Regions from separate parts of the Rhizobium changzhiense genome, predicted to be linked through region 1. Evidence: predicted binding sites of a transcription regulator. Region 1 holds the regulator's gene; each other region holds the start of a gene.

Region 1 (7,157 bases):
GCCGGCAGCTCGTCCTTCGGCCAGTTCGGCCTGATCCCGCTGCTGCTCGGCACGATCTATATCGGCCTGGTCGCCATGCTGGTCGCCGTGCCGGTCGGCCTCTTTGCCGCCATCTACATGGCCGAATACGCCTCGATGAAGGTGCGCTCGATCGCCAAGCCGCTGCTTGAAGTGCTCGCCGGCATTCCGACGATCGTCTACGGCTTCTTCGCGCTCGTCACCGTCGGCCCGTTCCTGCGCGATTTCTCCGCCCAGGTCAGCGGCCTTCTCTCCGGCAACTACAGCAATTTCATTCAGGCGCAGAGCGTTCTGACGGCCGGTATCGTCATGGGCATCATGCTGATCCCTTACGTGTCCTCGCTGTCGGACGATATCATCACCGCCGTGCCGCGGTCACTGCGTGACGGTTCGCTCGGTCTTGGCGCCACGCGCTCCGAAACCATCAAGAAAGTGGTCTTGCCCGCAGCCCTTCCCGGCATCGTCGGCGCATTGCTGATGACTGCCTCCCGCGCCGTCGGCGAAACCATGATCGTCGTGCTGGCCGCTGGTGTGGCTGCCCGCATCCAGATCAACCCCTTCGAGCCGATGACGACGGTGACCGTCAAGATCGTCAACCAGCTGACCGGCGACCTTGAGTTCACCTCGCCGCAGACACTGGTTGCCTTTGCCCTTGGCATCACCCTGTTCTGCATCACGCTTTGCCTCAATATCTATGCGCTCTACATCGTGCGCAAATACCGGGAGCAGTACGAATGACGGATATTGTTTCTCCCACATCAGGCGTCACCGTTTCCAAGGCGCCAGCCCGCCGCGATATTGGCATCAAGCGCCGCTATGCCGCCGAGCGCCGGTTCCAGGCCTATGGCATCGCCGCCATCACCTTCGGTCTCGTCTTCCTCTTCATCCTGCTGTGGACGGTGATCGGCAAAGGTTATACCGCCTTCCAGCAGACGGCGATCACCCTGCCGATCGAATTCGTCGAGAAGACGATCGACCCGAACAACAAGCGTGCGACCGACCCTTCGGTGCTGATCGCCGCCAACTATCCGGTTCTCCTGCGCGACGCGATCGTCAAGCAGCTGAACATCAATGCCTCGAGCCGTCCCGACGTGCGCGATGCATCCGCCATGCTGTCGAAGAGTGCGCCGATCCAGCTGCGCGATATGGTGATCGCCGATCCGTCGATCATCGGCAAGACGGTCAATGTCACGGTGCTCGCCGACGCCAATGTCGACAGCGCCAACAAGGGCCAGATCGACCTCTTGGTCGATGAGAAGAACCGCAAGGTCAACGACAAGCAGGTTGGCTGGATGAACGAGCTGAAGGCGAGCGGTGCTCTCCACAAGCAGTTCAACACCGGCCTCTTCGTCAACGGCAATTCCAGCCGTCCGGAGGCCGCAGGCCTGGGCGTCGCCCTGATCGGCTCGCTCTACCTGATGCTGATCGTGCTCGTGCTTTCTCTGCCGATCGGCGTCGCCGCCTCGATCTATCTCGAGGAGTTTGCGCCGAAGAACAAGCTGACGGACCTGATCGAGGTCAACATCAACAACCTCGCCGCGGTCCCTTCCATCGTCTACGGTCTGCTCGGTCTTTCCGTCTTCATCAACTTCATCGGCCTGCCGCGCTCGGCTTCGCTGGTCGGCGGCCTGGTGCTGACGCTGATGACCCTGCCGACGATCATCATCGCGACGCGTGCGGCACTGCGCGCCGTGCCGCCGTCGATCCGCGCCGCAGCGCTCGGCCTCGGCGCTTCGAAAATGCAGATGGTGTTCCACCATGTGCTGCCGCTCGCCATGCCCGGCATCCTGACCGGCACGATCATCGGCCTGGCGCACGCGCTCGGCGAAACCGCGCCGCTGCTCTTGATCGGCATGGTCGCCTTCGTCGCCAATGCGCCGACGACACCGCTCGATCCCTCGACCGCTCTGCCCGTACAGGTCTATATGTGGGCCAACGAGGCCGAACGTGCCTTCGTTGAGCGTACTTCGGGTGCCATCATCGTCCTGCTCCTGTTCCTGATCGTCATGAACATGGGCGCCATCCTCTTGCGTCGTCGCTTCGAGCGCCGCTGGTAAACGGAGTTACAAGATCATGAACATGTTGACGGAAGCTGCAGTTGAGAAGGCGCTGGATCAGAAGATGAGCAACGTCCCGTATAAGATGATCGGCCAGGATGTCTCGGTTTACTACGGCGAGAAGCGCGCGCTTTTCGATGTGAACCTGAACGTTCGCGAAAACACCGTAACCGCCCTGATCGGCCCGTCCGGCTGCGGCAAGTCGACCTTCCTGCGGTGCCTCAACCGCATGAACGACACGATCGACGGCTGCCGCGTCACCGGCAAGATCACGCTGGACACCGACGATGTCTATGATCCCGATATCGACGTCGTCGAACTTCGCGCCCGCGTCGGCATGGTCTTCCAGAAGCCGAATCCGTTCCCGAAGACGATCTATGAAAACGTCTCCTACGGTCCGCGCATCCATGGTCTTGCCAAGTCGAAGGCCGATCTCGACCAGATCGTCGAGACCAGCCTGCAGCGCGCCGGCCTCTGGAACGAGGTCAAGGACCGCGTGCACGAATCCGGGACGGGTCTCTCGGGCGGCCAGCAGCAGCGCCTCTGCATTGCGCGCGCCGTCGCCGTCAGCCCGGAAGTCATCCTGATGGACGAACCCTGCTCGGCGCTCGACCCGATCGCCACCGCCAAGGTCGAGGAACTGATCCACGAGCTGCGCGAGAACTACACGATCGTCATCGTCACCCACTCCATGCAGCAGGCCGCGCGCGTCTCGCAGCGCACCGCCATGTTCCACCTCGGCAATCTCGTCGAGGAGAACGACACCGACAAGATGTTCACCAATCCCGACGATCCGCGCACCCAGGACTACATCATGGGTCGCTTCGGCTGATTTTGGCGACACCAAGCCTTCCCGTTATTCGAGGATAAAGCCCCATGGCATCGACACATATTTTTTCTGCCTATGATGATGATTTGAAGTTCCTGTCCAGGCGGATTTCCGAAATGGGCGGCCTGGCCGAGCAGATGGTCGGCGAATCCGTGCGGGCGCTGGTCAACGGCGATACCGCGCTGGCGCAGAAGGTCATCTCTGACGATGTGATCCTCGATCACGCCGAACGCGAAATCGGCGATAAGGCGATCGTCACGATCGCCCGCCGTCAGCCGATGGCCTCGGACCTGCGTGAAATCATGGGTTCGATCCGCATCGCCGCCGACCTCGAACGTGTCGGCGACCTCGGCAAGAACACGGCCAAGCGCGTCATCGCCGTCCAAAGCACCGGCGTTCCCCGCAAGCTTGCCCGCGGCCTCGAGCATCTGTCCGAACTGGCGCTCGTCCAGCTCAAGGAAGTGCTCGACGTCTACACCAATCGTTCAGCCGACAAGGCGAATGCGATCCGTGAACGCGACAACGAGATCGACGCGATGTACACATCGCTGTTCCGCGAACTCCTGACCTATATGATGGAAGATCCGCGCAACATCACCAGCTGCACGCATCTTCTCTTCTGCGCCAAGAATATCGAGCGCATCGGCGACCATGCCACCAACATCGCCGAGACGATTTTTTACATGGCGACAGGTGCGCAGCCGGAAGGCGATCGTCCGAAGGACGACAGCGCCAACACCGTCGGCGCGGTCACCGAATAGCGCCCACACCAGTCAATTGCGTGCGCGCCCGTCCGGGCGCGCAAAGAGGTCGCAGCCAATTTCTGAATTTGCGCAGGATGCATTGCTTAAATCACCCTGGTTTAAGGATCATGCGCGAGGAGATCGAGACGCATGATCCCGAGAGTTGCAGTTGTTGAAGACGAGGAAGCCCTCAGCGTGCTTCTTCGCTATAATCTCGAAGCGGAAGGCTTCGAGGTCGATACCATCCTTCGTGGCGACGAAGCCGAAATGAGGCTTCAGGAGCGCACGCCCGATCTTCTCATCCTCGATTGGATGCTGCCGGGCGTCTCCGGCATCGAGCTCTGCCGGCGCCTGCGTATGCGGCCGGAAACCGAGCGCCTGCCGATCATCATGCTGACGGCGCGCGGCGAGGAAAGCGAGCGCGTCCGCGGATTGTCGACGGGTGCTGACGATTATGTCGTCAAGCCCTTCTCGACCCCCGAGCTCGTTGCCCGCGTCAAGGCAATGCTGCGCCGTGCCCGTCCCGAGGTGTTGTCGACGGTGCTGAAATGCGGTGACATCGAGCTCGACCGCGAGACCCATCGCGTCCATCGCAAGACCCGCGAAGTCCGCCTTGGCCCCACCGAATTCCGCCTGCTGGAATTCCTGATGTCGTCGCCGGGCCGGGTCTTCTCCCGCTCGCAGCTTCTCGACGGCGTCTGGGGCCACGATATCTATGTCGACGAGCGCACCGTCGACGTCCATGTCGGCCGCCTGCGCAAGGCGCTGAATTTTTCCAACATGCAGGACGTTATCCGCACCGTCCGCGGCGCCGGTTATTCGATGGAAGCCTGAGGGCTTCCATCTGAGCCTGCTGACAAAGCCCTGGCAAAGCCCGCGACGTCATCCTCGGCCTTGTGCCGAGGATCTGCGCACGCCAAATTAAGCAACTGAAAATAAACGGTTTTCCCTCAAGTAGTTGAGGTGATCAGATGCTCGGCACAAGGCCGAGCATGACGGAGGGAAGCCTGAGCTTCCATCCGCGCATAAGAAAACGGGCCACTCGGCCCGTTTCTACATTCTGACGATGGCTGCCCGCGTTCAGCTTGCCCGCGCTGCCGCCCGGCGGCGTTCGTTGACCGGCTGGTAGGCAAGCTTCTGGTGATAGCTGCAATAGGGCGAATTGTCGGGGGACTCGCAGCCGCAGAAGTGGAAGTCGTCCTTCAGCGGATCGCCGACCGGCCACTTGCAGGTGCGCTCGGTCAGTTCCGTCAGGCCGAGGCGGCGCGAAATCGGCACCACCACATTGCCTCTCGGCACGTATTCCATTTCCTCGATCGTTTCGATCTCGATCTCTTCCTTCAGCATCGTCGCGCCCTGCTGGCGGGTAACGGTGCGGGTGGTGATCCGGGAGGCGTAGTTCGGCGCGCGCGGCGCCGATGTATTGCGTTTCGGCGTTCGCGCCGCGGTGTTGGTGCCGCCGGCCTTGGCGCGGCCCGGAAGGCTTAGCCGGTGCACTTTGCCGATGACCGCGTTTCTGCTGACCCCGCCGAGTTGCGCAGCGATCTGGCTGGCGCTCAGTCCTTCGGCCCAAAGCTTCTTGAGTTTCTCGACCCGCTCGTCTGTCCAGTTCATGCCCTGTCTCCACCTTTTGCGTTGGTGATGGCAGAATCCCTCACCGTTGTCCCGGGAGCTCCGAAACAAGAAACGCTTGATCAATTTTGGTGACTAGTTCCGCCGCATGCAGTCTAGTAATTGATCTTTAACCTAGTGTGAGGCTGACTCCGTGACAAGAGTCGCATGAATCCGGATGAATCGAATTCGTAGTTTTCCCCAACTTGCTGCCTCTGCGTGTCATTTCTGCAATAATGCCTGTTGAAGACTGAGAATGCCGCTGTACACCCTTGCTGCATAGGCTAAGGGCGCAGTTTTGTTGACATTGCAGCGCGAAAAGGAAATAGTGCCAGTCGCCGCCGCAAGGCGGCATTTTTAATTTCTCGGGCCTGTTTCCTTAGCCGGAGTCATTGCCCGGCAACTTTGATGGAGATCGCGCAATGGCTGAAGCCACGCCGCTTTATGACACCTATTCTCGTGCCCCGCTGCGGTTCGAGCGAGGCGAGGGCGTGTGGCTGATCACCGAAAGCGGCGAGCGATATCTCGATTTCGGCGCCGGCGTCGCCGTCACCTCCGTCGGCCACAGCAATCCGCATGTGGTCGGCGCGCTGAAGGAGCAGGCCGACAAGGTCTGGCACCTGTCGAATATCTATGAGATCCCCGGCCAGGAGCGCTTGGCAAAACGGCTGACGGACGCCACCTTCGCCGACAAGGTGTTCTTCACCAATTCAGGCGCCGAGGCGCTCGAATGCGCGATCAAGACGGCGCGCCGCTATCAGTTTTCCAAGGGCCATCCCGAGCGCTTCCATATCATCACCTTCGAAGGCGCCTTCCACGGACGGACACTGGCGACGATCGCCGCTGGTGGCCAGGAGAAATATCTCGAAGGCTTCGGCCCCAAAGCGCCGGGTTTCGATCAGGTGGCTTTCGGCGACATCGAAGCGGTCCGCGCCGCGATCACCGAGGCGACGGCCGGCATCCTCATCGAGCCGGTACAGGGCGAGGGTGGCGTCCGTCCTGCCACGCCTGAGTTCATGAAGGCGCTTCGCCAGCTCTGCGACGACAACGACCTGCTGTTGATCCTCGACGAGGTCCAGACCGGTGTCGGCCGCACCGGCAAGCTCTTCGCTCATGAATGGTCGGGCATCACGCCGGACATCATGGCTGTCGCCAAGGGCATCGGCGGCGGTTTCCCGCTCGGCGCCTGCCTTGCCACATCAGAGGCCGCCTCCGGCATGAAGGCCGGCACGCATGGCTCGACCTATGGCGGCAATCCGCTTGCCATGGCCGTCGGCAGCGCCGTGCTCGACATCATCCTTGCCGATGGCTTCCTCCAGCAGGTGCGCGACGTAGCACTTGTCTTCCGCCAGGGTCTCGCCTCGCTGAAGGATCGTTATCCCGATGTGATCGAGGATATCAGGGGCGAGGGGCTTTTGCTCGGCATCAAGGCTGCCGTTCCCTCAGCCGAACTGCTGCAGGCGATCCGCGCCGCCCATCTGCTCGGCGTGCCCGCCGGCGACAACGTCATCCGCCTTCTTCCGCCGCTCGTGGTCACCGCCGAGGAAGCCCGCGAGGGGCTCGTCCGCATCGAGCGCGCCGCCGAGAGCATCCGCGCTTCCAAGGTCAAGAAGACGGCTTGAAGAAATTGCCGCCTTCGGGCGCAGCACAGGTAAGAAGACGATATGAGCCCTAAACACTTCCTCGATCTTTCGGCGGTTACATCCGCCGATCTCAGAACGATCATGAACGATGCGCTCGCCCGCAAGCAGGCCTTCAAGGCAGGCACGGGCGACAAGCCGCTCGCCGGCAAGATGCTGGCGATGATCTTCGAGAAGCCGTCGACGCGCACCCGCGTCTCCTTCGACGTCGGCATGCGCCAGCTCGGTGGTGAAACGCTGTTTCTGTCCGGCACCGAGA
Region 2 (7,157 bases), on a different contig from region 1:
TCGTCCCGATATGCAGGCGGCTCATGATTTCCCCTCCTATGGACAATGATGGAAAAACATATGGGACTGCCTGGGCCCGAGGCAATGCAAGGGGTTGGCTTTAAATCATGTCGCGCAAAAGCGTGCGCCGGGTTTACGACGACGATATGCGTAAAAACAAAAGTTAAAGCGTCAGGAGTTCGGCGAGTTTCCGGTTGGTGTCGTCGTCAGGCCGCGGTCGAAGGACATGCGGCCCTTGGCCGGATAGTGATACAATTCAATATGCTACAGCGTGTTTTGCGCGTCTGAAAAGACACGCGGCGCAGCAGGCGCCAGCGCCGGCGCGGTTGCGACCGTCCGATCGCGTGAGGTGGCGGCAAGCCTCGCTTCGGCCTTGCGGGCGATGGCCTGCAGGTCGCGCGGCTTGCCGGCGATCTTTTCCATGGCGGCGATGGCGACATCGGTCGCGAGATAATCCGGTTTGTGGCCGACGCCCCTGACGGTGATGAGTTCGGAACCTGATATATCGCGGGCAAGGCCGCGCGAATGCAGGTGCTCCCAGACGATCTCGTCGCGGTCGCCCGTTATGATGACGGTCGGCGCGGTGATCTGCGAATAGAGCAGCGACTGCTCCTTCACATAGGCGAGCAGTCTTTTGAAATCGGCGGCATTGTTGTGGAAGGCGCTGGGGCGCAGCACCAGCGACGGACCGGTTTTTTCGATGTAGTCGGCCGGGCGAGGATTGGGACGGAAGACATTCAGCGTGCCGCGCTCCAGCCGGCTCAGCCCGAGCGGCACGACGATCGCATGGTTGAAGAGCCAGCCGACGATCGGCACTGTCGCCACATGATAGTACCAGTCGATGCCGCCCGGCCAAGGATGGGTGGCGGGCGCGAGGAAGAGTAGGCCGGCGGTCTTGTCAGGATGGCGCAGGCCGAAGGCGGCGGTGATCGCGCCGCCGAAGGAATGGCCGACGATGATCGCCTTCTCGATGCCACGCTTCTCCATCAGCCTGGCGATCGCATCTGCCTGGCCGGAGGGGACGGCGTTCTCAGGGCCGCCGCGTTCGGAATAGCCATGACCGGGACGATCGACAAACAGCATTTCCGCTCGGCCTTCGAGTGCGGCGCGGAAGGCAACGACCTGGTCGAGCAGATTGCCGCTGGCACCGTGAATGAAGACCAGCGCCGGCAGATCCGCATTTTCGGGACGCTCGACGTGGACGGCATTCATGCGGTAGCCGCCGACATCCGTCAGTTCGCCGATATTCGGATAGGCGTGTTCGAATTGCCGCGCCTTATAAGTGGAGTAACCGATAGCGGCGGCGAGCGGGGCGAGAAGAGCGGAAACTTCTGCAAGCATGATCTCAACGAGCGATAATTGCGGGACGTCCTGCGAGCGGACAACCGCCACATCGTTCCCTCTCTATTCTAAAATTGTGCAGCGTGATCCGACGTCAAGATCGCTGACCGGGAATCAGGTGCGGTTGCCGGCAAGTTTTTCCGCAAGCGTGTTGGCCTGTTCCTGCGCGGTGCGTTCGGCGGGATAGATATCGAGAAAACGCTCCCACGCCTTTAAGGTCAGCTGGTCGTTGCCGGAATTGCTGAGGATCGCCGCCATGCCGGAGAGCGCGCCGAAATGGCGCGGCTCGAGATCGAGCACACGTTCGATGTCGGACATCGACTTGCGATAATTTCCCATGACGAAATTCAGCGTGGCGCGGCGGTTCCAGCTTTCGGCATAATCGGGCTTCAGCGCGATCGCTTCATCGAGGAAATCGAGGGCGGCCGGATTGCGCTTTTCCTCGATCGCCTTGTCGGCCCACTGCATCAGCAGATTGATGGTAGCGCTGCCGGAATCGTTCCATTCCATGCGGATTTCATTGGCGATGCCGCTGGCCTTTTCGGGATCGCGTTCACGCTTCAGCTGGCTGAAGAGCTGGTCGATGTGCTGCTTCGGCGAACTGTTGGCATCCGCCTGCTCGACGATGACGTCCTTTTTCGCGGCGGCAACGGGCTCTTCCGCGGCGGCGGCCGGAAAGGAGGAGGTGAGGAAAGTGAGGGCGAGCGGCAGCGCCGCTGATGTCAAAGCAAAAAAGCGCATGGCGGACATATTAGCCCGCCAGCGCTGAAGATCAAACAAATTTGACGTGATCACCGGAGCGACCCACCGGATATCTGCCGGCGCAAGCGCACGCGGCAGGGCGATCCGGACGCGCGAAATCAGCCCTGACGAGCCTTGAAGCGCGGGTTCAGCTTGTTGATGATGTAGATGCGGCCCTTGCGGCGAACCAGACGGTTGTCACGGTGACGAGCCTTGAGCGACTTGAGCGAATTCTTGATCTTCATTTTTCTGATCCGCGATCTCTATGGGGGAATTCACATTCGCCCGTATCTTTAACAATCAAAAGCGCGCCATCGGGCGCGCTGTTTAGGTGGGGAGCAGATACCTCTTCACCTTTTCCGTGTCAACCACATGAAGGTGTTTTTCCCAAGGCGTCGCGGTGTTTTCTCAGGCTAAAACCGGCGATTTCGGCGTCAAGGTGGTGACATGGCCCATCTTGCGGCCGGGGCGCCACTCGGTCTTGCCATAGAGATGAACCAGCGTCTCGGGGCGCCGCAGCCAGTCGGGAACGGCAAGGATATCGTCGCCGATCAGGTTCTGCATGACGCAGTCGGAATGGCGCTCGGCATTGCCGAGCGGCAGGCCGGCAACGGCGCGGATATGCTGCTCGAACTGGCTGACGACGCAGGCGGCTTCCGTCCAGTGACCGGAGTTGTGGACACGCGGCGCCATCTCGTTGGCAATCAGACCGCCATCGGCAAGCACGAAGAATTCGATGCCGATGACGCCGACATAGTTCAATGCGGCAAGGATTTTCTCGGCCGATTGCCGCGCGGCGTCCGCCGCCGGCGCGGAGATCGCGGCGGGAACCGTCGAGGTGTGGAGGATACCGCTGCGGTGGACATTCTCGGCGGGATCGAAGCAGACGACCGTACCGTCGGTAGCGCGGGCAGCGATGATCGAGACCTCTCGCTCGAAGGCGACGAAGCTTTCGAGGATGAGCGGCACGCCGCCAAGTGCCGCATAGGCGCCGTCGGGGCTGTCTGCGGCCGAGCGGAAAACCTTCTGGCCCTTGCCGTCATAACCGAGACGGCGGGTCTTCAGCACGCCCTGGCCGCCGAAATCCTTCAGTGCCGTTTCGAGATCGGCCTGGCTGTCGATCGCATGGAAGCGGGCAGTGGTTATGCCACAGCCGTTGAGAAAGCGTTTTTCGACGAGACGGTCCTGGGCGGCTTCCAGCGCCTTCGGCGGCGGATAGACGGACACGCGCGCCGACAGCGTTTCGGCGGCTGCAACGGGCACGTTCTCGAATTCGTAGGTGACGACGTCGCAGATATCGGCGAGTTCGGCCAGTGCCGCCGGATCGTCATAGGCGGCGGTAATCTGCCGGTTGGCGAGCTGGGCGGCCGGGCAGTCTGCCTGCGGCTCGAGGATGACCGTGCGAAAATTCAACCTGGCGGCGGCAATGGCCAGCATGCGGCCGAGCTGGCCGCCGCCGATAATGCCGATCGTTCTTGCCGTCATAGATCGTCCATCGGGTATTCGGCGACGGCAGCACTCTGGCGCTCGCGCCATTCGTCGAGCCGGTCGGCGATCTCTTCGTCGGAAAGGGCAAGCACCGCGGCGGCGAGAAGGGCGGCGTTGACCGCGCCGGCCTTGCCGATGGCGAGCGTACCGACAGGAATACCGGCCGGCATCTGCACGATGGAAAGGAGGCTGTCCTGGCCGGACAGGGCTTTCGACTGGACCGGCACGCCGAAGACCGGCAGCGGCGTCATCGCGGCGGTCATACCCGGCAGATGGGCGGCGCCGCCGGCGCCGGCGATGATGACCTTGAAGCCCTCCGCGCGTGCGCCCTTGGCGAAATTGACCAGCCGGTCGACTGTGCGGTGCGCTGAAATGATGCGCGCGTCATAGGGAATTTCCAGCGCCTCCAGCGTGTCGGCGGCGTTTTTCATGGTCTCCCAGTCGGACTGGCTGCCCATGATGATGGCGACGGGCGGTCTGTCTGTCATCGTTGCTGCTCTTCCCTCTCAGGCGATGATGTCAGGGATGATCTGATCTTCCAGCTTGGAGAGCTTGTCCTTGATAACGAGCTTCTTCTTTTTCATGCGCTGGATCCGCAGAGCATCGCATCCGGTCTGGATCATGGCGTTGATCGCGGCGTCGAAATCCTCGTGCTCCTGGCGCAGACGCGCCACCGTGAGCCTGATTTCCGCCTGTTCCTGATCGGCCATATGCATTCCCCGTTATCGTCCCTGGACCTTGTCCGATCTGGCGATGATTTCCGCAAGCTCCTATCACCAAATACAGGTAACGGCTAGTTAGTCTTGATCATGAAATTGCCATCCAGTCTTCATCTTTTGGCCTTCGACAAGCCTTCAAAAATGTGTCACAGTCCCGCCCGTTGACACCTTGATCCCCGACGATGTTGGCCGGGGAGGGTAAGAGGAAGGAAGGGTCATATGACTGTTCAAGCTCATCTTGAGTCACTCCAGAAAAAGCATGTCGCTCTCGAGGAGGAGTTGCACGCGCTCAGAACATCTCCCTCTATTTCCGATACGGAACTTGCCGAATGCAAGCGCCGCAAGCTGCGCATCAAGGACGAGATTCAGCGTCTTAAGTCATCCGTCCACTAGTCTTCCCAAGGGTCGCCGGGCGATCATCTTGCGCAACAAGGTAAATCCATCCATTCCACCAAAAATTTGCAAGAACCGGTGATTTGACACCATATTTGCGCCAGTCCGATGCATCCGGCATCGTGGCTGGCGCTTTTGGGTCGCCACATCTCACATCGCATTCCTTGTGATTTGCATCGTATTCCCAAATCTCATGGGAACGTGCATCAGGCCCAGAACTGATCCAGCCACAAATTGAGCTTGTCGAAGCCGCGGTTGTTGACCGTGTAGATGCGTTTGGTGCCTTCCGAGGTCACGGAAACGAGATTGCTGTCGAGAAGCGCCTTCAGGTGCTGCGAAACAGCAGGACGGCTGATCGGCAGGCCTTCGGCGAGCTCATTGACCGTCCGTGGCGCGCGACGCAATTCCTCCAGCAGAAACCGCCGGTTCGGATCGGCAATCGCAGAGAACGGGTCTGTGTTCGACATGGCGGCAACGCTACGTCAAACAGGCCGTGCCAGCAAGGAAATTGTGCATTGCAGCGTGCAGCCATTCAAAGTGCTACAGCGTCATTTGCGCTCTTGAAAAGACGCGCGGCGCTGTAGGGCCGCTTACCAGCCAAAGCCCTCGCGCAGGATCAGGAAGGCGGCGATCAGAGCCATTGCATACATGAAGGGGTAGAAGATCTGTGGCTTCATCCGGCGCACGCACCAGGCGCCGGCAATGGTGGCGAGCGGGGCGAAGGGCAGAAGCGTTGCGGAGGTCGCAAGGTTCTGGGTGCCGAGTTGGCCGAGCGCGAAATAGGGGACCAGCTTGATGGCGTTGAGGATCGCGAAGAAGCGCACGCTGGTGCCGGTATATTCGCGTGGCTGCAATTTGAGCGGCAGGGCATAGATCTGGAAGGGTGCGCCGCCGGCATGGGCGACGAAGCTGCCGTAACCGGAGAATGTGCCCCAGAGGCTGGCTGCTACCGACCGCTGGCCGCGCGGTGGGGCCACCTTGCCGGCGCCTGGGCCGAAATTGCTCCAGAAATAGCGCAGGCAGAAGAGGATTGTCACCGCGCCGATGACGATGCGCAGCATGTTGCCCGGAACCAGCGCCGAGGTCGCCCAGCCTAGCGCAATGCCGAAGACGGCGCCCGGCAGCATGATCTTCAGCGTCGTCCAGTCGCCATGCTTGCGCCAGATGACGAGCGAGATGACGTCCATGAAGACCAGGATCGGCAGCAGGATCGCCGCCGCCTCGACCGGCGAGACGACGAGGGCGAGGAAGGGCAAGCCGATCAGCGACAAAGCGTCGCCCATACCGCCCTTTGCGAGGCCCACCAGCAGAACGGCGGGCACGGCGGCGTAGTAGAATGAAAAATCCTGCGGCATGCTTTCGACGTCCTCCTCTTGCAAGCCTCGTCTAACGGAACTACTCACACAAAACGAGTGCGGATCCCTCATTTCGAAGGGGAATTCGCAGGAAACGGAAAGACCCCATGACCGAACCGGAAAACCGCTGCCGCCTTGTGCTCATCGCACCTGATATCGCCGATGCCGATGAACAGGCAAAGATCGTCGCCGACGCGCTGAAGGGCGGCGATGTCGCCTCGGTGATCGTGCCGCAATACGGGCGCGACGACGGCACCTTCCAGAAACATGCCGAAAAGCTGGTGCCGTTGATCCAGGACGCTGGCGCCGCCGCGCTGATAGCAGGCGACAGCCGTGTCGCAGGCCGGGCGAAGGCCGACGGCCTGCACCTTTCCGGCAATGCGGAGGCCCTTTCGGAGGCGATCGACAAACATGCGCCGAAGCTGATCGTCGGCGGCGGCAACGCGGCTGACCGCCACCACGCGCTGGAGATCGGCGAAGTCAGGCCGGACTATATCTTCTTCGGCAAGCTCGACGGGGACATCAAGCCGGAGGCGCATCCGAAGAACCTGGCGCTCGGCGAATGGTGGGCCTCGATGATCGAGATTCCCTGCATCGTCATGGGCGGTACCGATCCGGCTTCGGCGCTCGCCGTCGCCGAGACCGGAGCGGAGTTCGTGGCGATGCGGCTGGCGGTCTTCGGCGAGCCCGCCCGGGCGCCGTCCGTCGTTGCCGAGATCAATGCGTTGCTTGACGAAAAAGCGCCACGGTTTGAGGATTGAAATCGCGCTCATGCCGATCCCGCCCGCCCGTCTTTTGAAATATCTCCTCGCCGGCATGGCCGCCTTCCTTGCGGCCGGGCCGAATGTTGCCTTGGCGCAGGCGCCGGACAGCGTCATCAGCCAGCCGGACACGGGGCCGGCTTCGACCTTCCGCACCGACCGGCCTTCCAGCCCGGGCGTGCAACCTTCCGATGGTGTCGGCGTATTCGACCGCATGGGCGCGAAGCTGCCGGACCTGCCGCCGGAGAAGGATTACAAGGGGCCGATCGACGAGGCCTACGGCGCCTTCCAGCGCGGTTATTACCTGACGGCAATGGACAAGGCGCTGCCGCGCGCCCAGCTCGGCGATCCGGCGGCGC
Region 3 (7,157 bases), on a different contig from region 1:
TCGCCGGTGATCGGATCGGAATAGGTCGGCTCGTCATCGGTCCCGCCCTGGAGGAGAACCGGGCCGCCATCGGAATTGACGTAGAGAAGGCCGTCGCTCAACTGCTGTAGGATCTGGCTGACATGCGGATGCTTGGAAGCGACCAGCGCCTTGATTGCCACTTCGCGTTCCGGGAAATCGCCGACGCCGAGCGCGTCGATAAGCACGTGGATATCGTCCTGGGCCTGGACTTCGCTCGAGATCATCACGCCCGAAAATGTCAGGCCCGAAAATGCCAGGCAAACCGTGATGAGGAAAATCTTTATGGCGCGATACATCGGCTTTCTCGCCCTTGATAGTGTTGGCCTCGCGGCGCAATCGCTGGGACGGAGCTTCCGCCCGGGATCAAACCCGGACGGAAGCCTTCAGGCAATCATCGGTTCGAGGTCGTACTCAGGAGCCCTTGCCACCGCACTTGCCCGTAGCAACGTTGAAGTTGCCGCAGGACATCGGCTTGCGCCAATCGGAGATCAGGTCCTTGGAATCAGGCAGGAAGTCTGACCATTCGTCGCCGACGACGGCAGGTGTCTGCTGGACGATTTCGAACTGGCCGTCGGCCTGGATTTCACCGATCAGCACTGGCTTGGTGATATGGTGGTTCGGCATGACGGTCGCATAACCGCCGGAGAGGTTCGGAACGCTGACGCCGATGATGGTGTCGAGAACCTTGTCGGTATCGGTCGTGCCGGCAGCCTGGACGGCCTTAACCCATGCGTTGAAGCCGATGTAAGCAGCTTCCATCGGGTCGTTCGTCACGCGCTTGTCGTTTTTGGTAAACGCATGCCAGTCCTTGATGAACTTCTTGTTGGCCGAGCTTTCGACCGATTCGAAGTAGTTCCAGGCAGCGAGATGGCCGACAAGCGGCTTGGTGTCGAGGCCGGCAAGCTCTTCTTCGCCGACCGAGAAGGCGACGACGGGGATGTCGGTTGCCTTGATGCCCTTGTTGCCCAGTTCCTTGTAGAACGGAACGTTGGCATCGCCGTTGATCGTAGAGACGACGGCGGTCTTCTTGCCGGCCGAACCGAATTCCTTGATCTTGGAAACTTCGGTCTGCCAGTCGGAGAAGCCGAACGGCGTGTAGTTGGTCATGATGTCTTCTTTCGGAATACCCTTCGAAATCAGGTATGCCTCGAGAATCTTGTTGGTCGTGCGCGGATAGACGTAGTCCGTACCTTCGAGAACGAAGCGCTTGACGCCTTCTTTTTCCATCAGGTAGTCGACAGCAGGAATGGCCTGCTGGTTCGGAGCAGCACCGGTGTAGAAGATGTTGCGCGAGGACTCTTCGCCTTCATACTGGACCGGGTAGAAGAGGATCGAGTTGGTCTCTTCGAAAACCGGCAGAACGGACTTGCGCGACGAGGACGTCCAGCAACCGAAGACGGCGGCAACCTTGTCCTTCTGGATCAGCTCACGTGCCTTTTCGGCAAACAGCGGCCAGTCGGAAGCCGGGTCGACGACGACGGCCTCGAGCTTCTTGCCGAGAAGGCCGCCCTTCTTGTTCTGCTCGTCGATGAGCATCAGCATGGCGTCCTTGAGCGTGGTCTCGGAGATGGCCATGGTGCCGGAGAGCGAGTGCAGAATGCCGACCTTGATCGTGTCATCGGCGGCAACTGCACCGCTAAAGGCGGCCGACGCCGCCATGATCGCGCCGAGCGCTGCGCCCGTAATAGTGGATTTGAGATTCATCTGGTTGAACTCCCCTCTTCTTGTTCCGCAACAGACCGGAAACGGAGATTAACTGTTGCTTAAAGAACTATCGGGTGCTGCAGCGCGAAAACACATACGTCGATTGACGTAGGCGCGGGGGTCAAACAGGCAGGCCAGAGAAGGAAGGGCATCCCTGCAGCAGGATGCCCCGTCTCGATGGCGGAAATTATCCGTCGATCGTCAAAGTGACTGATGTCGGGCCGTAGGAGAGGCTTGCCTTGTGGCCGGAGACCGTGACCTTGCCGAAGGTGCCGGTCACGGCACTCGCCTTCAGGATTTCGATCTTGGTTCCGGGCGTCGGGACGTAACCATCGACCAGCGTCACCTCGAGGTCGCCGGCCAGCGCCGCCTTGCCCTCGATGACCAGCGTGCCCGCGCCGTTTTCGCCCAGCGCCGGCTTCGTCGTGGCATTGGCGAACTGTTGATAATCACCACTCACGGTCAACGGCTTGTCGGCCGCCAGAACGAGCGAACCGCCATTGACCTTCAGCCCGCCGGTACCGAAGGCCGACGGCGAGCCGGCCACCAGCGCGCCCTCTTCCAGCACGGTGCCACCGGTATAGCTGTTGGCGCCTGACAGCCCGAGGATGCCGTTGCCGCGCTTCACCAGCCTACCCTTGCCGGTGATGTCGTTCCGCCAGGTATCGATCGCATTGAAACCGCCCTTTACCGCGTCCATCGTCACAGTCACGTCCTGTTCGAACGCACCGTAACCGTCGGCGGCGGCAAAGAGATTGAGACGGCCGTAACCTTCCGCATCGTCAAGGAGCGGGTAGCCGGAGGCGATCTCCGTCGTCTTCAACACGGCGCGGCGCTGTTCGCCATCGAGATAGGGCAGACGCGTTTCGAGGAGCGCTTCGGCGCCCTGCGGCACGCGCGCCGGCTGGTCGGTCGCATGGATCGTCGGCAGGCCGTAGCTCAGCCGCTGCAGCACGTAAGCGCGATTGGCGTCATGATCAGCGAAGCGATCTGTAGCCAGCGGTGCCGCATGGGCGGCAACCTCGAGCGCACCCGCATCCGCAACGCCTGATTTGGCGATGAGCCATGCCTGCGCTTGGGCGTAGGCATCGCTCTTCAATGCTGAATTGTCGGCCTTGTTCAGATTGTAGACGACCGTGGCGATGCCGAGCATCCGGCCGCCCATCACGTCGAGAGGAGAATGCATGCCGGCGAGGATGCGGTCTTCGCCCAGTTCGCTGGCGCGCGTGATCATTTCCTGAAAGCGCTGCGGTACGAGATAGGCCATGGCGAGCGCATCCCGCCAGGCTTCCGCCGTATGCCCGCTCGGGAAACCGCCGTCTTCGACCGGCTTGCCGCTTTTGGCAGGTTCCAGCGTCGGGACGACCGACACATCCTGGCTCCAGCGATAGGGACGGCCATATTTGAAATAGCGCTTGGCAGGCTCCGTCGAGCCGTCGCCGCTTGCGGCGTTGATGAAGTCGATTGCAAGGCCCATGTCGGGATTGGCATCGGTCTTGTTTTCCGTGTCCGGCTTGCTGCCGGCGCCGCGATTGTTGCCCTTGTCGTCATATTTGACCGTCACCGCGTCGGCCGCCACCTCGGTGATCGTGGTGGTCTGCTTCGAGCCGGCCTTCCAGGCATCCGTCAGCGGACCAAGGCCATCGACGATACTGGCATTCTTGCCGCGCCGATCGTCGAGATAGGCGGCCACCGCCTGATCGGCCGTCCGCGCCCGCGTCGCATTGACGACATAGGCAATATTGGCGTCGTGGACCGCCTGGTTGACGATGTGGCCGTCGGTCTTGCTGGCGGGAATACCATCCCAATCCGTCTTGGCGACTGCCGGGCAATTGTCCTTGGCCGGGGCTTCGACACCCGCATCGACGAAAGGCGTGCGCGGGGTCCAGATTTCGAGGAAGCCGGAGAGGAGGTGAACGGCGGCGTTGGTGTCCACCGTCGAGAAGCAGGCGTCACCACGCTTGTTGGTGTTTCCGGCCTGCGCATAAGGCGCTTTCGCCGCCGTGGCCTGCTCGGCGCTGGCAAGCGATGGCACGATCGAAAGAAGGCAGACGAGGGCTGTGCTCAGACGGCAAAGGCTTAAAACAGACATGGTGATACCCGAAATGGTTGAACGAACGCCGGGAGAGTTAGAGCTCTCATGTGACAGATCAATTGCAAAAATATTGCCATTCTGTGAACCAGTCGGTGCCTGCCTCTTGCCTTTCCCAACCATCCCGCCAAAACTGCCGGAGAGACGATGAGCCCAACCGGAATGTCGGAAAGGAAGACATGGCAGCGCGCCAACGCATCATTCCGGTGAGACGCGAATATAATCGCTGGGTCGCCAACCAGACGCTGGAAGATTACGCGCTGCGCTTCACTGCCAAGAGCGCCCGCCATTTCTCCTCGCAGCGCATCTCGCAGACCGCGATCGGCGCGATCTCCTTCCTGGCGCTGGAGGCGATCGGCGGCGCGATCACCCTCTCCTACGGCACCACCAACGCCTTTTACGCCATTGTCGTCGCCTCGATCGCCATGCTGGCGATCGGCCTGCCGATCAGCCGCTACGCCATCCGCCACGGCGTCGACATCGATCTTCTGACGCGTGGCGCGGGCTTCGGCTATATCGGCTCGACCATCACTTCGCTGATCTATGCGAGCTTCACCTTCATGCTGTTTGCGATCGAGGCATCGATCATGTCCGGGGCGCTGGAGCTCACCCTCGGCATCCCGCTCTGGATCGGCTACATCATCAGCGCCGTCATGGTCATCCCCCTGGTGACGCACGGCGTGCGGCTGATCAGCAAGTTCCAGCTAATGACCCAGCCCTTCTGGATCGTGCTGAATATCCTTCCCTTCATCTTCATCGCCTTGCTGGATTGGGAAAAATTCGATCTTTGGCGTGCCTTTGCCGGCATCCGCCATGCCTCCGGCCCGCCCGGCACAGTCGCCGAATTCGATCTGGTGGAGTTCGGCGCTGCTTCTGCCGTCATCCTGGCGCTGATGTCGCAGATCGGTGAACAGGCCGACTTCCTGCGCTTCCTGCCGCCGGACCCGCAGCGCAAGTGGCGCCATCGCCTGGCGATCTTTCTCGCCGGGCCCGGCTGGGTCATCATCGGCGCGCCGAAGCTGCTTGCCGGCTCCTTCCTGGTCGTGCTGACCTTCACCTCAGGCGTCCCCCTCGATCGCGCCGCCGACCCGGCGCAAATGTACCTGACCGCCTTCGGCTACATGGTCCCCTGGCATAATGCCGCACTGCTGTTGATGGCCGCCTTCGTCGTCGTCTCGCAGCTGAAGATCAATGTGATGAACGCCTATGCCGGCTCGCTCGCCTGGTCGAACTTCTTCTCGCGGCTGACCCACAGCCATCCCGGCCGCGTCATCTGGCTGGTCTTCAACGTTGCAATCGCCCTGCTTTTGATGGAACTCGGCATCTACCGGCTGCTGGAGGAGACGCTCGGCATCTTCTCGATCATCGCCATGGCCTGGCTCTGCACGATCTCCGCCGATCTCTTCATCAACAAGCCGTTGGGGCTGGCTCCTCCCGGCATCGAGTTCAAGCGCGCCCACCTCTACGACATCAACCCGGTCGGCCTTGGCGCCATGACGCTGTCGGCGACGGTGTCACTGATTGCCCATTTCGGCGCCTTCGGCGAGATCGCCGCCTCGCTCGCGCCCTATATTACCCTCGTCATCGCAGTGGTCGCCTCGCCTGTCATCGCCTGGGCGACGAAGGGCAAGTTCTATCTCGCCCGCAAGCCGCGCCAGAGCTGGAAGAACCTGACGAACATCACCTGCTCGGTCTGCGAACATCCCTTCGAGCCGGAGGACATGGCCTGGTGCCCGGCCTATGCCGCACCGATCTGCTCGCTCTGCTGCTCGCTCGACAGCCGCTGCCACGACATGTGCAAGCCGGCTGCCCGTTTCAACGCGCAGGTCGGCACCGTCGCCAAGGCGCTGCTGCCGGACGCCATTCTGGGGAAGCTGACGACGCGCCTTGGCCGCTACGGCATCGCCGTCGTGCTGGCATTGACCGCCATCGGCGCAATTCTGGCGATGATCGCCCATCAGGTCGCCTCCGCCTCGCCCGAGACGGGTGAGGTCGTCAACCGCACCATCCTCATCGTCTTCTTCGTCTTCTCGGTGATCTCAGGCGTCGTCTGCTGGTTCTATGTGCTCGCCCATGACAGCCGCGTGGTTGCCGAGGAGGAATCCTCACGCCAGAACACGCTGCTGCTGAAGGAAATCGCCGCCCACAAGAAGACCGACGCCGCCTTGCAGAACGCCAAGGAAACCGCCGAGGCCGCCAACCGCGCCAAGAGCCGCTATGTCGTTGGGCTCAGCCATGAATTGCGCACGCCGCTGAACGCCGTGCTCGGTTACGCCCAGATCCTCGAACGCGACGAGACCATCCCAGCACCGCGCCAATCCTCGATCAAGGTCATCCGCCGCAGCGCCGAACACCTCTCCGGGCTGATCGACGGCCTGCTCGATATCTCCAAGATCGAAGCCGGCCGCCTGCAGGTCTATTCCAACGAGATCAACATCCAGGATTTCCTCGACCAGATCGTCGATATGTTCCGCCCGCAGGCGCAGGCAAAGGGGCTTGCCTTCATCCATGAGCGCGCGCCGGCCTTGCCGCAATTCGTCCGCACCGACGAAAAGCGCCTGCGCCAGATCCTCGTCAACCTGCTCTCCAATGCCATCAAGTTCACTGACGAGGGCAGCGTCACCTTCGATGTCGGCTATCGTAGCCAGGTCGCGACCTTCACCGTTGCCGATACCGGTCGAGGCATCACGGAGAAAGACCTGCCCCGTATCTACGAACCCTTCCAGCGCGGTGAGGCCGAAAGCGTGCGGCCGATGCCGGGGCTCGGCCTCGGCCTCACCATCACTCGGCTTTTGGCCAATACGCTTGGAGGCGAGATTTCGGTTTCGAGCATAAAGGACGAAGGCTCAACCTTCCGCGTCCGGCTGATGCTGTCCGCCGTCATGCGTGCCGTGGCCGCCGCGCCGCAGGAGAAGCGCGTTGTCGGTTATGACGGCCCGCGCCGCACGGTCGTCGTCGTCGACGATAACGAGGACCACCGCGAGATGATGCGCGAGATCCTGGCGCCGCTCGATTTCATTGTGCTGACGGCGGCAGGCGGCGGCGAATGCCTGACGCTGATCGAGGGCATCATGCCGGACCTTTTCCTCGTCGATATTCTGATGCCCGGCATGAACGGCTGGCAGCTCGTCTCGCGTCTGCGCGAGGCCGGCCAGACGGCGCCAGTGCTGATGCTCTCGGCCAATATCGGTGACGCGGCCGTTCTCAGCGACAGCGACGACAGCCACAATGATGCGATCGGCAAACCGGTCGACATCCGCCAGCTGCGCGACAAGCTCGCCCTGCATCTTGGCCTGACATGGATCTATGCCGATGCCGCGCCAGCCGTTCCTGTCAAGAT
Region 4 (7,157 bases), on a different contig from region 1:
ACAGCAGGCTCCATCTTTTCGACCATGACGTCGACCCCTTTCGCATTTGGATGCATGCCGTCCTCAAGCTTCAACCCGGCCTCCAGCGCAACGCCGTCAAGGAAGAAGGCATAGAGGGGAAGCCCATGTTTTTCCGAGAGTTTCTGATAAATCGGGTTGAATCGTGCGGCATAATCCGCCCCCATGTTCGGCGGTGCTATGATACCGACGAGCAGCACGGCAATCCCACGCTCCTTTAGCCGGGTAATCATCTGATCGAGATTCTTCTCGCTCTCCTCCGGCGGGATGCCGCGCAACGCATCATTGGCGCCAAGCTCCAGAATGACACCATCGGTGCCGTCGGGCACCGACCAGTCGATGCGCGCAAGCCCCCCCGTCGTCGTGTCGCCGGAGACACCGGCATTGGCGATGGTGACGTCGAGCCCCTTCGCTTTCAGCGCCGCCTGCAGCTTTTCCGGAAAGCCGTCGCCGGGCGGCAGCTGATAGCCCGCCATCAAACTGTCCCCGAAACCGACGAGATTGATCGTCCGGGCATTTGCTGCAGTGGCAAAGATCAGCGAGACGGCGATGACGGTGAATTGAAGGGCGGCAACTTTAAATCTCATCCTGGTTTCCCTAGATTGGCGAGGTGCCGTTATGCGGCCTTTCGATTACCGACTTATATAGGGCGATTTCTGTTGGCAAAAACCATTATCGAGTTGAAGGGCGCCGATCTGACCCTTGGCAGCGCAGCCGCCTCCGTCCATGTGCTGAAGGGCATCGATCTCGATATCGATGCCGGCGAATCCGTCGGCATCGTCGGTCCTTCCGGTTCCGGCAAATCGACCCTGCTGATGGTGCTCGCGGGGCTGGAGAAACTCGACAGCGGCGAGATCCATATCAACGACACACCGCTCCATAGCCTCAGCGAGGACCAGGTCGCCGATTTCCGTGGCCGCAACATCGGCATCGTCTTCCAGTCCTTCCATTTGATCGCCAACATGACGGCGCTGGAAAACGTCGCCGTGCCGCTCGAGCTCGCCAATGTCGACAACGCCTTCGAGATCGCTCATCGCGAGCTGAAATCGGTCGGCCTTGGGGAACGGCTGAACCACTATCCCGGCCAGCTTTCCGGAGGCGAACAGCAACGCGTGGCGATCGCCCGGGCGCTCGCCCCCTCGCCGGCGCTGCTGATCGCCGACGAGCCGACCGGGAATCTCGATACCGAGACCGGCCGCCAGATCGCCGACCTCCTGTTCTCCAAGCAGGCCGAACGTGGCACGACCCTGCTTCTCGTCACCCATGACGTCTCGCTTGCAAACCGCTGCTCGCGCCAGATTCGGGCCCGCTCCGGCAGGATCGAAGGCGACAGCGCCGCCGCCCGCCGCAGCGAAGCGGCGATCGCATGAGGATCATCACGCCACGCGTTTCGCTCGCTTTTCGCCTGGCGCTGCGCGAGTTGCGCGGCGGCATCCGCGGCTTCTACATCTTCCTTGCCTGCATCGCGCTCGGCACCGGCGCCATTGCCGCCGTCAATTCCGTTTCGCAGTCGATCACCGACACGATCGCCTCGCAGGGGCAAGAACTGCTGGCCGGCGACGTCCGCTTCGAACTCAACAACCGCGAAGCCACCCCTCAGGAAATCGGTTTCCTTGAAGGCCTCGGCACGGTTTCGGTGTCGACAGGCCTGCGCTCGATGGCCCGCAAGCCCGATGGTTCCGATCAGGCGCTGGTCGAGGTCAAGGCCGTCGATGACGCCTACCCGCTCTACGGCAAGTTCGTGGCCGAGCCGGACTATCCGCTTGCGGCACTGCTTTCGGGCCAAGGCGGCACCTATGGTGCGGTCGCAGCCCCACTGCTTCTCGATCGGCTCGGGCTTGCGGTCGGCGACGAATTGCTGCTCGGCAACGTCAAGCTCAGCATCACCGGCACGGTGAAAACCGAGCCGGATGCGCTGTCGGAAGGTTTTGGCTTTGCGCCGCGTCTGCTCGTCAGCCGCCAGGCGCTCGAGGCCTCCGGGCTGATCCAGACGGGAAGCCTGGTCGAACATGCCTATAAGATCCGGCTGGAAGACAAGGCCGCGATGTCGGGCATCCAGGCGCGCGCCTCCAAGGAATTCCCCTCCGCCGGCTGGGCGATCCGCACCAGTGACCGTGCCGCACCCTCGCTCACCGAAAACATCACCCGCTTCTCGCAGTTCCTGACGCTGGTCGGCCTCACCGCGCTGATCGTCGGCGGCGTTGGCGTCGCCAATGCCGTGCGCGCGTTCTTGGATGCCAAGCGCACCACCATCGCCACCTTCAAATGTCTCGGTGCGCCGGCGCAGGTCGTCGTCCTGATCTATCTCTTCCAGATCGCCATCATCGCCCTCGGCGGCATCCTGATCGGCCTCGTCATCGGCGCCCTGTCGCCGATGTTAGCCGCGCAATTCCTGGCCCAATTCCTGCCGGTCTCGACGACGCCGCCCCTCTATCCCGGCGCCCTGCTGCTCGCCACGCTCTTCGGCATCCTGACGACGCTCGCCTTCGCCATCCTGCCGCTCGGCCACGCCCGCGAAGTGCCGGCGACCGCACTCTTCCGCGAGCAGGGCTTCGAGGCCCGCCACCTGCCCTCCTGGCCCTACATCCTGCTTGCCGCCCTGTTCATGGCCGGCCTTGCCGGGCTTGCCATCCTCACCGCCTATGACCGCTTCATCGCCGTCGTCTTCGTCGGCGCGATTGTCTTCGCCTTCGTCGCGCTGCGCCTGGTCGCCGCGCTGATCGCCTGGCTTGCGCGCCGCAGCCCGCGCGTCAATTCGCCGGCATTGCGGCTTGCGATCGGCAACATCCACCGCCCCGGCGCCCTGACCCCCTCGGTCGTGCTCTCGCTCGGCCTCGGCTTGGCATTGCTGGTGACGCTGACGCTGATCGACGGCAACCTGCGCCAGCAACTGACCGGCCGCATGAACGAGGGTGCGCCGAACTTCTTCTTCGTCGATATCCAGAGCGCCGAGGTCGGCGCCTTCCGCGATCTCGTCCAAGGCCAAGCGCCGCAGGGCAAACTCGTCGAAGTGCCGATGCTGCGCGGCCGGATCATCGCCTTCAACGGCGAGGACGTCAGCAAGATGAACGTGCCGGCCGCTGGCCGCTGGGTGCTGAACGGCGATCGCGGCATCACCTATTCCGAAACCCTGCCGGAAAACGCTGCCCTCACCGAAGGCAAATGGTGGGACAAGGATTACAGCGGCGAGCCGCTCGTTTCCTTCTCCTCGGAAGAGGCGCATGAACTCGGCCTCAAGCTCGGCGATACGGTGACCGTCAACGTGCTCGGCCGCAACATCACGGCGAAGATCGCCAATCTGCGCCGCGTCGAGTGGGAATCGCTGTCGATCAATTTCGTCATGGTCTTCTCGCCGAATACCTTCCGCGGCGCCCCGCATGCGTGGCTGGCGACGCTGACAGATCCTTCTTCGACACCGGCCGAAGATGCGGCGATCCTGAAATCCGTCACCAACACCTATCCGACGATCACCAGTGTGCGCGTCAAGGACGCGATCGATATCGTCAACCAGCTGGTCGCACAGCTTGCGACCGCGATCCGCGCCGCAGCCTCCGTCGCCCTCATCGCCTCGATTCTCGTCCTTGCCGGCGCGCTTGCCGCCGGAAACCGGGCGCGCACCCACGACGCGGTGGTGCTGAAGACGCTCGGCGCCACGCGCGCCATGCTGATCCGCGCCTTCAGCTACGAATATCTGATCCTCGGGCTTGCGACCGCAATCTTCGCGCTGATCGCCGGTAGCGTCGCCGCCTGGTTCATCGTCGCCCGCATCATGCGTCTGCCGTCGACCTTTCTGCCCGACGTGGCGGGACTGACGCTTGTGACCGCGCTAGTACTCACCGTCGGCATCGGCCTGATCGGCACCTGGCGCATCCTCGGACAGAAGGCAGCCCCCGTCTTGCGCGAGCTTTGACCGGGCAGCGGCACCCAAACCCTTCACCTTACGGCGATTTAACCGACAGAGCCTTTGCAAGCCTCTTGTTTGCAAAGGGCGAAAGCCTCATATTATCCGCAGGCATGCTGGAGCTCCGCAGCGGCGCCCGGGTCGAAAACCCCGACACCGTATCTCCATCGGAGCTTGTAAGAGGAAACTATGGCTGATCTTCGTAACTATCAAAGCCGCGCTCAGACCGGCGAGATGATTGATCAAGGCCTGCGCGCTTATATGCTCAAGGTCTACAACCTGATGGCGCTGGGTCTGGCGATCACCGGTGTGGCCGCATATCTGTCGTTCCAATTCGCCTTCGCCAATGGTGAGCTGACCGCTTTCGGTCAGGCGATCTATGTGAGCCCGCTGAAGTGGGTGGTCATTCTGGCGCCGCTGGCTCTGGTGTTCTTCCTGAGCTTCCGGATCCATAGCATGACGGTGGCCGCCGCCCAGACGACCTTTGCGGTCTACGCGGCGCTCGTTGGCCTGTCGCTCTCGTCGATCTTCCTGATCTACACCGGCCAGAGCGTCGTTCAGACCTTCTTCGTCACCGCCGCCTCCTTTGGCGCGCTGTCGCTTTACGGCTACACGACGAAGCGTGATCTGTCGGCGATGGGCTCGTTCCTGATCATGGGTCTCTTCGGCCTGATCATCGCTTCGCTGGTCAACATCTTCCTGGCCTCGTCCGCCGTGCAGTTCGCGATCTCGGTACTCGGCGTGCTGATCTTCGCAGGCCTTACCGCCTACGATACGCAGCGGATCAAGGAATTGTATCTGGAAGCCGATGACGTCGCCGTGGCCGGCCGCAAGGCGATCATGGGCGCGCTGACGCTCTATCTCGACTTCATCAACCTCTTCATGTTCCTGCTGCAGTTCATGGGCAACCGTAAATAAGCAGGGCAGACTGAGATGGAAAAGGCGGCTTCGGCCGCCTTTTTTGTTGCGCGGGCTTTCACGGAATGGTTTTAGAAAGCCCTTGCCGCCCTTATGGATATACTGCCGAATGTCCTTCCTCCTGCGCGATGCTTCGAACGCCGATATTCCCGCCATTGCCGATATCTATCGCGAATCCGTCCTGAACGGCGTCGCGAGCTATGAGATCGTCCCACCCTCCGAGGCCGAGATGGCACTGCGTTTTTCGGCGATCGTCGGCCAGCAATATCCCTATATTGCCGCAACCGATGCGGATGGAACTCTGCTCGGCTATGCCTATGCCTCAGCCTTTCGTACGCGCCCTGCCTATCGCTGGCTGGTCGAGGATTCGATCTATCTGGCGCCGCAAGCCCGCGGCCGCGGCATCGGCAAGGCGCTGCTCGCCGAACTGATCATCCGCTGCACCACCCTCGGCTTCCGTCAGATGGCGGCCGTCATCGGCGGCGCCAGCCCCGCATCGATCGCGCTTCATCGCACGGCCGGCTTCGAAGAGGTCGGTCTGATGAGGGGCACCGGCTACAAACACGGCCGCTGGCTGGATACGATGTTCATGCAGCGCGCGCTCGGCGAAGGCATGAGCACCGATCCGGACCCGTCCGTCTATCCCGGCACGCTGTAATCCGGCTTACTTGTCGACGAGCTTCAGGGCCTTGTCGAACACCTTCAGCACCTGGTTCAGCTCGTGACCGCGCTTCAGGATCGTACCGTTGGTGTTGATGACGGAATAGGCACCCTGCTTGGCGGCGAGTTTCGGGTTTTTCTCGATGCGGAACAGCGGCATTTCGCCGGAACGCTTGAAAACGGAAAAGACCGCCCTGTCCTTCAAGTGATCGATAGCGTAGTCGCGCCATTCACCATCACCGACCATCCGGCCGTAGATCCAGAGGATCGCATCCAGTTCGCGCCGATGGAAGGTCACCGGAAGCGGGTCCTTGCTTTGCTTGTATTCCTTGAGATCGACGACGACTGAGGAACTATGGTCGACGGAACGGCTTTCGCCGTGTCGCAAATCCGGCTGATCTGTCATCAGTCTCACAAGGCCTCCGCGTGTGACAGGAGGGTGACAGTTTGCCCGAGCCGCCGCAAATTGCAAGAGTACCGCCCGTCACATTCGGCCGCAGCTGATAGCGCTACCGCTTTCTCCGCAGCGCCGCATTTCAGTCAAAACAGCGCCTCATTTGCAGGAGAATTATGAATCCCCGGTTTGGCGCCAGCGCGCCAAAGGGCCCGGCGGAGCGTATCGACCTTAACCCCAGCCCCGAATACGCTCAGCCGGGCCGCCCGGTTCTTCATCCGTACCGGATGGAATCTCAGATATTTTTGCCAGCCATCACCACGGTCGCGCCAAGGATCGCGGCCGGATCGCCGTCTGCGGTCGCCGATTGCAGCAGGATCGCGCAGCCCTCGAGCTGCGGCCGCTGCAGGACGCTGGCCGGCAGCGTCAGACTGGTTGCCTTGCCGTCCCACATGCCGACGGTTTCGACATTGGTGACGCTGTGCAGATAGGAGAGCTTCTGGCCGCTGTTCTCGCCTTTTTCGACGTCGATCGTCTTTTCCTTATCGAAATAGACCATCACGACATTGGCTTTGCCCTGTCCCGCGCCGATCTTGATCTCCAGCTCGTCGCCGCGCATCGCGGCGCTGATCGGAACGGTCAGCCCATTGCCTTCGCTGCTATAGGTGTCGATCTTGGTGTTGATGCCATTCAGATCGGCGCCGGCCAAATGGTCGCGTCCGTTGACGATGGCTTGCGGCGTGTAGACGTTGCTACGGCCCATCGTCTTGGCATAGCCATACTGTCGCTCGGTATTTTCCTTGGAGCTCAGCGTATCGGCCCAGCCGAGATAGTTCCAGTAATCGACATGATAGGCGAGCGCGATGACATCGCCCTGGTTCACCAGCTTGCGGAACGCGGCATCAGCCGGAGGACAGGAGGAGCAGCCCTGCGACGTGAAGAGTTCGACGACACCTTTCGGCGTGCCGTCTTCGGCCTGCAGCGGGCCCGACAGAACAACGCCGGCGATTAGCGGAAGCAAAAAACGGGGGGACATTCACCTGCACCTCTTTTTCAGCGCCGACGGCATGTTTGAACCGGCGGCCCTGACATATGAACGTACGAATAATCCTTCCGGGTCCAAACGAAAAGTCACGAACGGGTGAGACGCAGCTCGACCGGAACTTGCGTAAAACAAATCATCGTGAGCCCGTCCAAATACTATCGTCGCACCAAAGAAAAGCCGCCGGAGATTGCTCTCCGGCGGCCATTATCATGGGAGTCTCT

Evidence for each region. Region 1 encodes PhoB, which activates phosphate uptake and scavenging genes when phosphate is short. Its sites were predicted from a motif close to TGTCATNNANCTGTCAT; they were not measured.
Region 2: G9X68_RS30485 (YdcH family protein) is a predicted target of PhoB. The motif match lies at 4,387-4,403, and genes of this name have one in related genera.
Region 3: G9X68_RS29400 (acid phosphatase) is a predicted target of PhoB. The motif match lies at 3,868-3,884, and genes of this name have one in related genera.
Region 4: G9X68_RS24230 (DUF2794 domain-containing protein) is a predicted target of PhoB. The motif match lies at 5,926-5,942, and genes of this name have one in related genera.

The regions. Positions count from the first base shown of each region.
Region 1 is NZ_JABFCQ010000001.1:1,302,384-1,309,540, reverse strand. Features, by position in the region: gene pstC (phosphate ABC transporter permease subunit PstC) at 1-756, shown strand, start outside; gene pstA (phosphate ABC transporter permease PstA) at 753-2,075, shown strand; gene pstB (phosphate ABC transporter ATP-binding protein PstB) at 2,092-2,907, shown strand; gene phoU (phosphate signaling complex protein PhoU) at 2,952-3,665, shown strand; gene phoB (phosphate regulon transcriptional regulator PhoB) at 3,798-4,481, shown strand; gene G9X68_RS06520 (GcrA family cell cycle regulator) at 4,728-5,261, opposite strand; gene G9X68_RS06515 (aspartate aminotransferase family protein) at 5,681-6,880, shown strand; gene argF (ornithine carbamoyltransferase) at 6,923-7,157, shown strand, end outside.
Region 2 is NZ_JABFCQ010000010.1:22,890-30,046, forward strand. Features, by position in the region: gene ggt (gamma-glutamyltransferase) at 1-25, opposite strand, end outside; gene G9X68_RS30460 (alpha/beta fold hydrolase) at 265-1,341, opposite strand; gene G9X68_RS30465 (tetratricopeptide repeat protein) at 1,456-2,091, opposite strand; gene ykgO (type B 50S ribosomal protein L36) at 2,202-2,327, opposite strand; gene G9X68_RS30475 (5-(carboxyamino)imidazole ribonucleotide synthase) at 2,491-3,567, opposite strand; gene purE (5-(carboxyamino)imidazole ribonucleotide mutase) at 3,564-4,058, opposite strand; gene G9X68_RS30485 (YdcH family protein) at 4,077-4,280, opposite strand; gene G9X68_RS30490 (YdcH family protein) at 4,509-4,682, shown strand; gene G9X68_RS30495 (ArsR/SmtB family transcription factor) at 4,889-5,149, opposite strand; gene G9X68_RS30500 (sulfite exporter TauE/SafE family protein) at 5,273-6,037, opposite strand; gene G9X68_RS30505 (thiamine phosphate synthase) at 6,145-6,798, shown strand; gene G9X68_RS30510 (tetratricopeptide repeat protein) at 6,809-7,157, shown strand, end outside.
Region 3 is NZ_JABFCQ010000008.1:138,792-145,948, reverse strand. Features, by position in the region: gene urtB (urea ABC transporter permease subunit UrtB) at 1-317, opposite strand, end outside; gene urtA (urea ABC transporter substrate-binding protein) at 433-1,725, opposite strand; gene G9X68_RS29400 (acid phosphatase) at 1,913-3,817, opposite strand; gene G9X68_RS29395 (hybrid sensor histidine kinase/response regulator) at 3,997-7,157, shown strand, end outside.
Region 4 is NZ_JABFCQ010000005.1:292,854-300,010, reverse strand. Features, by position in the region: gene G9X68_RS24255 (arylesterase) at 1-605, opposite strand, end outside; gene G9X68_RS24250 (ABC transporter ATP-binding protein) at 678-1,388, shown strand; gene G9X68_RS24245 (ABC transporter permease) at 1,385-3,928, shown strand; gene G9X68_RS24240 (Bax inhibitor-1/YccA family protein) at 4,109-4,837, shown strand; gene G9X68_RS24235 (GNAT family N-acetyltransferase) at 4,947-5,495, shown strand; gene G9X68_RS24230 (DUF2794 domain-containing protein) at 5,502-5,903, opposite strand; gene G9X68_RS24225 (DUF1223 domain-containing protein) at 6,187-6,927, opposite strand.